Regions from separate parts of the Mesorhizobium sp. HAY1-8B genome, predicted to be linked through region 2. Evidence: predicted binding sites of a transcription regulator. Region 2 holds the regulator's gene; the other holds the start of a gene.
The links. Region 2 encodes HrcA, which represses chaperone genes, less so after heat shock. Its sites were predicted from a motif close to GTTAGCACTCNCNNNNNGNGAGTGCTAAC; they were not measured.
Positions count from the first base shown of each region.

Region 1: a site for HrcA is predicted at 1,721-1,749, ahead of groES (co-chaperone GroES). Genes of this name have one in related genera too.

Region 1 is NZ_CP200321.1:3,678,240-3,681,649, forward strand. It holds gene groL (chaperonin GroEL) at 1-1,273, opposite strand, end outside; gene groES (co-chaperone GroES) at 1,334-1,630, opposite strand; gene AC1VON_RS17320 (TetR/AcrR family transcriptional regulator) at 2,240-2,866, opposite strand; gene AC1VON_RS17325 (MFS transporter) at 2,991-3,410, shown strand, end outside.
Region 2 is NZ_CP200321.1:934,962-938,371, forward strand. It holds gene AC1VON_RS04700 (PQQ-dependent sugar dehydrogenase) at 1-317, opposite strand, end outside; gene AC1VON_RS04705 (hypothetical protein) at 416-613, opposite strand; gene hrcA (heat-inducible transcriptional repressor HrcA) at 654-1,736, opposite strand; gene rph (ribonuclease PH) at 1,916-2,632, shown strand; gene AC1VON_RS04720 (VOC family protein) at 2,648-3,058, shown strand; gene rdgB (RdgB/HAM1 family non-canonical purine NTP pyrophosphatase) at 3,058-3,410, shown strand, end outside.

The sequences.
Region 1 (3,410 bases), 2.7 Mb from region 2:
TGGCCGAAGCGCGCAGCAGGGCCACGCCACCACCGGCGACGATGCCTTCTTCCACGGCCGCGCGGGTCGCGTTCAGGGCGTCATCAACGCGGTCCTTCTTTTCCTTGACTTCGACTTCCGTCGCACCGCCGACGCGGATCACCGCAACGCCGCCCGCCAGCTTGGCGAGACGTTCCTGCAGCTTCTCCTTGTCATAGTCCGAGGTGGTCTCTTCGATCTGCTGCTTGATCTGGGCAACGCGGCCCTGGATCTCGGCCTTCTTGCCGGCGCCGTCCACGATGGTGGTGTTCTCCTTCGAGATCGACACCTTCTTGGCGCGGCCGAGCATGTTGAGGCCGACATTCTCGAGCTTGATGCCGAGGTCTTCCGAGATGACCTGGCCACCGGTGAGGATGGCGATGTCTTCCAGCATGGCCTTGCGGCGATCACCGAAGCCCGGCGCCTTGACGGCGGCGATCTTCAGGCCGCCACGCAGCTTGTTGACGACGAGCGTGGCCAGAGCCTCGCCTTCGACGTCTTCCGAGATGATGAGCAGCGGCTTCGAGGTCTGCACGACGGCTTCGAGAACCGGCAGCATGGCCTGCAGATTGGAGAGCTTCTTCTCGTGGAGCAGGATGTAGGCGTCCTCGAGATCGGCAACCATCTTGTCGGCGTTGGTGACGAAGTAGGGCGAGAGATAGCCGCGGTCGAACTGCATGCCTTCGACGACTTCGAGTTCGGTCTCGGCGGTCTTGGCTTCCTCGACGGTGATGACACCTTCGTTGCCGACCTTCTGCATCGCTTCCGCGATCATCTTGCCGACCGACTCGTCGCCATTGGCCGAGATCGTGCCGACCTGGGCAACTTCCTCGGAGGTCTTGATCTTCTTGGCAGCCTTGCCAAGAGCCGCGACGACTTCGGTGACGGCGAGATCAATGCCGCGCTTCAGGTCCATCGGGTTCATGCCGGCGGCAACCGCCTTGTGGCCTTCCTGGACGATCGACTGCGCCAGAACGGTCGCGGTCGTGGTGCCGTCGCCGGCGATGTCGTTGGTCTTCGAAGCAACTTCGCGGACCATCTGCGCGCCCATGTTCTCGAACTTGTCTTCAAGCTCGATTTCCTTGGCGACGGTGACGCCGTCCTTGGTGATGCGCGGGGCGCCGAACGACTTGTCGATGACGACGTTGCGGCCCTTGGGGCCGAGGGTCACCTTCACCGCGTCGGCGAGGATGTTGACGCCGCGCAGCATGCGCTCGCGGGCATCACGGGAGAATTTTACGTCTTTAGCAGCCATTTTGAGCTCCTGGCAGGGGCTTGGGGTAAGCCCGAATTCAGTTGACGGTGAGGCCGATAATCAGCCGATGATGCCCATGATGTCGGATTCCTTCATGATCAGAAGGTCTTCGCCATTGAGCTTGACTTCGGTGCCCGACCACTTGCCGAACAGGATGCGGTCGCCAGCCTTGACGTCCAGCGGGACCAGCTTGCCAGCTTCGTCACGAGCGCCGGAGCCTACAGCGATGATCTCGCCTTCCTGCGGCTTTTCCTTCGCCGTATCCGGGATGATGATCCCGCCGGCGGTCTTGGATTCGGATTCGACCCGGCGAACGACCACACGGTCATGAAGCGGGCGGAACTTCGACTTTGCCATTTTTTCTTCCTCGAATGAGAACGGTGAGAAACAGTTCCTCCGTCCGGCGAAGCCGGACAACCTACAACGCCCGGCGGCGCCGGAGCTGTGGTTAGCACTCACCAATGGCGAGTGCTAACGTGGCGCTGAAATAGGCCGCCGACCTGCGAGAGTCAAGGCGCACCGGAAGGGGCAGTCACGGGAAATTTTTCTCGCGCTGACCGGCGGTGCCGAAAAATCCCGGTTGATCTGGTCGTGGAGAAGTTCACCCCGGAAAGAGAACCCGACGGTTTTGCGGGGCGTTTCTGGTGTTTTGCGGAGAGCACGAGCGCTGTACCCGCTATGTCTCGCCAACAGCCTGGTCACGCATCGGAAACGATCCGGCGTAAGCCCGTCCCGGTTCCCGACGAAATGCGTGAGCGGCGGCGCGAACTCGGCTTCGACTACGGAAAGTTCGATTTCGTCCTGCATGAGGGCAGGGCCATTCTCCTCGATGTTAACAAGAACTCCCGGCCGTCCCCAGAATCTCGCGAAGATGTTCGCGGCCGGCGCCGCCGATCTGGCCGACGGCTTCGAAGGCCTCATCCGTCAGGCAATATAGGCCAACAGTGGCCAAGGTCGCCGCTCCCGCTAAAGAAACAGCCGCAACTGGGTGTGGATGATCGACCGGTAATCCTCGATGGTGCGGCGGCTTTCCGCTTCGCCTTCCGCGAGTGCCAGGCGCACCACGCCGCCGGCGAGCTGGAAGATCAGCAGAACGATGCGTTCGAACTGCTCGTGCTTCGGCGGCTCGATCAAGCCGATGACGCGGTCGCAGAACATCCTGGCCTGGTGCCGGGTTTCGGCGATGTCGAGATTCTTGAGCGCCTTGTCGGCCTGGATGGCGTTCTGCAGATCCTGGATGGCCGGATCGCCGGCGACGCGGCTGAGGTAATCGTCGAGCAGCCGGTCGGCCGCGACGATGACGTCCTCGGCTTCGCGGATATCGGCGATGATACCAGTCAGTCGCGCGCGGCTGACCTCCGAAAACCGTTCATATAGCATCGCCAGGATCGCCGACTTGTTGGGGAAGTAGTGATAGACGGTGGCGATTGGCCCGCCGGCTAGCATGCCGACCTCCTTCATGGTGACGGCGTCGATGCCCTTCTCGCCGATCAGCTTCATGGTTGTCGACAGGATGGCATCGATGCGCTCGCGGCTGCGCTCCTGCTTCGGCTTGCGCCTCGGTTCGGTCGCTGTTCGCCTCGCTTGTGTCATGCACCGGTCTTTCGCTCGAACTGCCAAATTCTGGTTGACAAGAAATATGATCAAGTATCAGGTCCTGAAAAGCTGACAGATTGTCAGCTTTTTTGCCGTGCGGCAAGGATGTTGGGAGGCGCCTTTGACATCTGGTGACTCGCATACCGGAAGCGGCGACTGGCTGGTCGGCAACCCGACCGGCGGCCAGCTTGCCTCCGCCCTGTGGATCGGATCGGTCGGTCTGCTCATTCTCGGTATGCAGCCGGTTTTGCTCGGCGCCCTTTACACAGAGGGCCATGTCAGCGGCGATGAACTGGCACTGGTCGCCACCGCCGAGCTGATCGCCATCGCGATCGGTTCGGCCATTGTTGCGACGCTGCTCTCGGCCCGCAACATGCGCCGGAAAAGTGCGGCCCTCCTGCTCCTGCTGGCGCTGGCGAATGTCGGGACCGCCTATGCCGCCGGCGCCAACATGTTGATGGCGGCCCGCGCCGTGGCCGGCCTTGCCGAAGGCGGCCTTGTCGCGGTCGCCACCGAACTGATCGCCCGCTCGCGCCGGGCC
Region 2 (3,410 bases):
AGGTCGCCGTTCGGCGCGACGCGCACGACGCGCGGATTGTCGATGCCCGCCGCGATCAGCTCGGCCGAGAATCCCGGCGGCAGTTGCGGCTTCGCGCCTGCCGGCATGTCGGCGAGCCCGGCGCTGTTCGAGGCGGATTTGGTGACATAGGGCTTCGGCAGGTCTTCCGGCTTGATCAGGCGGCGCACACCTGGCTTGTCGGCGCGCCAGTCGCCGAAGGCGGCCGCGCCTTTCAGCACCGGTTGGTCCGCCTGCTGTGCGAATGCCGCTGTCGCGAGAAGGAGCGCTGGAAGCGCCAGGCCGGCCAATCGGATCATCTTGTCCTCCATCTGGTCGCGAAGGAAACCAACGGCAGGTCTGTCCAGAAGTTCCGCCTCATACGATCCGTTGAGGAAGCGAAAGACCGGTTTCCGGCCTATGTCCCGGCAGCGTAGAAATCGTCGTCGAGGCGTTTTTCCAGCGCGACGAGATCCGCGGGCAGGGGCAGGCCCATGGCGCGCATCTCCCGCAGTTTTTCGCGCAGCTGTTCCTGGATTTCGTGCTGGTCTTCCGGCTGGTTGACCATCTCCTCGAGCAGCAGGCTGATCCGGGCCTTGAATTCTTCGAGCGCCATTCTTTTTCTCCTTGCTGCCCGTCTTTTGCTGTCCGGGGCGCTACCTTAACATGCGCGATATCAGCTGCGCGGTATAATCGACCATCGGCACGATGCGGGCGTAATTCAGCCGCGTCGGGCCGATGACGCCGAGCGCGCCGACGACGCGGGCATCCTTGTCGCGATAGGGCGCGACGACCAGCGACGAGCCGGACAGCGAGAACAGCTTGTTTTCCGAGCCGATGAAGATGCGCACGCCCGATCCCTGCTCGGCGAGGTCGAGCAGCTGGATCAGCCCGTCCTGCGTCTCCATGTCCTCGAACAGATGCCGCAGCAGTTCGATGTCGGCCTGGGCGGTGACGTTTTCGAGCAGGTTGGCGCGGCCGCGTACGATCAGCCGTGCCGGCAGGCCGCTTTCGGCGCCCGCCCACACCGCAAGGCCCTTCTCGACAAGGTCCTGCGACAGCGTGTCGAGAGCGGCTCGCGTCTCTTCCTTGATGCGGGCGATCTCGGTCCGCGCCTCGGCCAGCGTGCGGCCGCGGATATGGGCGTTGAGGAAGTTCGAGGCCTCGTGCAGCTGCGAGACGGTGATGCCGGCCGGCAGTTCGACAACGCGGTTCTCGACGTCGCCATTCTGCGACACCAGCACGGCAAGCGCCTTGGTCGGTTCCAGCTGGATGAATTCGATATGCTTCAGCGCCACCTCGTTCTTGGCGGCCAGCACCAGGCCGGCGCCGCGCGACATGCCCGACAGCATCTGGCTGGCCTCGGTCAGCATGTGCTCCAGCGTCGCGCCCGAGCCGGAGGCCCGTACCTGTGCCTCGATGGTGCGGCGCTCCTCGTCGGAAAGGTCGCCAAGCTCCATGAAGGCATCGACGAAGAAACGCAGGCCGGCCTGCGTCGGCAGCCGGCCGGCCGAGATGTGCGGCGCGTAGATCAGTCCGAGGTGCTCGAGGTCGCTCATCACATTGCGGATGGTGGCCGGCGACAACGAGGAGGGCAGGATGCGCGACAGGCTGCGCGAGCCCACCGGCTCGCCATCCCTGAGATAGGAATCGACAATGCGCCGGAAGATGTCGCGTGAGCGCATGTCGAGTGATTGCAGTGCAAGCGGTTGCGAACCGGGATCGATTGCCTTGGTCATTCGGCCAAAAACCTCCTTGTTCAGGATATAGACTTCGGCACGGCGGGCGCAACCCGGTCTCTGTGTCGGATCATCCCGGGTGTCTGTGTCAGATCACCGGTCCGTTTTCCTTTGCGCGCTGCCCCCCATGCGTCTAAAAGCCGGCCACGATTCCGAAAAATGACTGGAAAGAAGCCCGAATGCGCCCCTCCAAACGCCAATTCGACGAAATGCGCGCCATCTCCTTCGAGCGCGGCGTCTCCAAACACGCCGAAGGCTCGTGCCTGGTGAAGTTCGGTGACACCCATGTCCTGTGCACGGCGAGCCTCGAGGAAAAGGTGCCCGGCTGGATGCGCAATTCCGGAAAGGGCTGGGTGACGGCCGAATACGGCATGCTACCGCGCTCGACCGGCGAGCGCATGCGCCGCGAGGCCTCCGCCGGCAAGCAGGGCGGCCGCACGCTGGAAATCCAGCGCCTCATCGGCCGTTCGCTGCGCGCCGTGGTCGATTTGCAGGCGCTGGGCGAACAGCAGATCACCGTCGACTGCGACGTCATCCAGGCCGATGGCGGCACCCGTACCGCCTCGATCACTGGCGGCTGGGTGGCGCTCCATGACTGCCTGCGCTGGATGGAAGCCCGGCAGATGGCCAGCGTCACCAAGGTGTTGAAGGACCATGTGGCGGCGATTTCCTGCGGCATCCATGACGGCCAGCCGGTCATCGATCTTGACTATCTCGAGGATTCCTCGGCCGGCACCGACGCCAATTTCGTCATGACCGGCAAGGGCGGTATTGTCGAGATCCAGGGCACCGCCGAGGGCGAGCCTTTCTCGGAAGAGCAGTTCGCGGAATTGATGGGCCTGGCCAAGAAAGGCATTCAGCGCCTGGTCAGCCTGCAGCAGATGGCGGTGGCGTAAGCCATCGATTTTCTGGTGACCCCCTCCGGCATCCTTGAATCAGCCCTGTACGTCACCGATCTGGTGGCGGCGGAAGAATTCTATGTCGGCGTGCTCGGCCTCGACCTGCTCGGCAAGGTGGACGGCAGACATCTTTTCTTCCGCTGCGGGCCAGGCGTGCTGCTGGTCTTCAATGCCGAGGCGACCAAAATACCTCCGGCACCGGATGCCCGGCTGAAAGTGCCGCCGCATGGCACGGTCGGCGAAGGTCATCTCTGCTTCGCGGCGAGCGCTACGGAAATCGCGGCTTGGAAAGCTCATCTGGAGGCAAAAAGAATTGCCATCGAAAGCGAATTCGAATGGCCGCAGGGCGGCCGTTCGCTCTATATACGCGACCCCTCGGGCAATTCGATCGAGTTCGCCGAGCCAAGAATCTGGGGCCTTTGATGCATTCTCTTGATGGAAAGAAGATCGTCGTCGCCAGCCACAATGCCGGCAAGCTGCGCGAATTCGCCGATCTGATGGGGCCATTCGGCTTCGAAGCGAAGTCGGCGAAGGACTATGGCCTGCCGGAGCCGGACGAGACCGGCACCACTTTCGAGGAGAATGCCTACATCAAGGCGCTGGCCGCCGCGCAAGCGACCGGCCTGCCGGCATTGTCGGACGATTCGGGCCTCTGCGTCGACGCGCTCGACGGCGCGCCTGGCGTCTACACCGCCAACTGGGCCGAAACACCGGACGGATCGCGCGACTTCGCCATGGCCATGCAGCGCACCGAAGTGGCGCTGCAGGAAGTCGG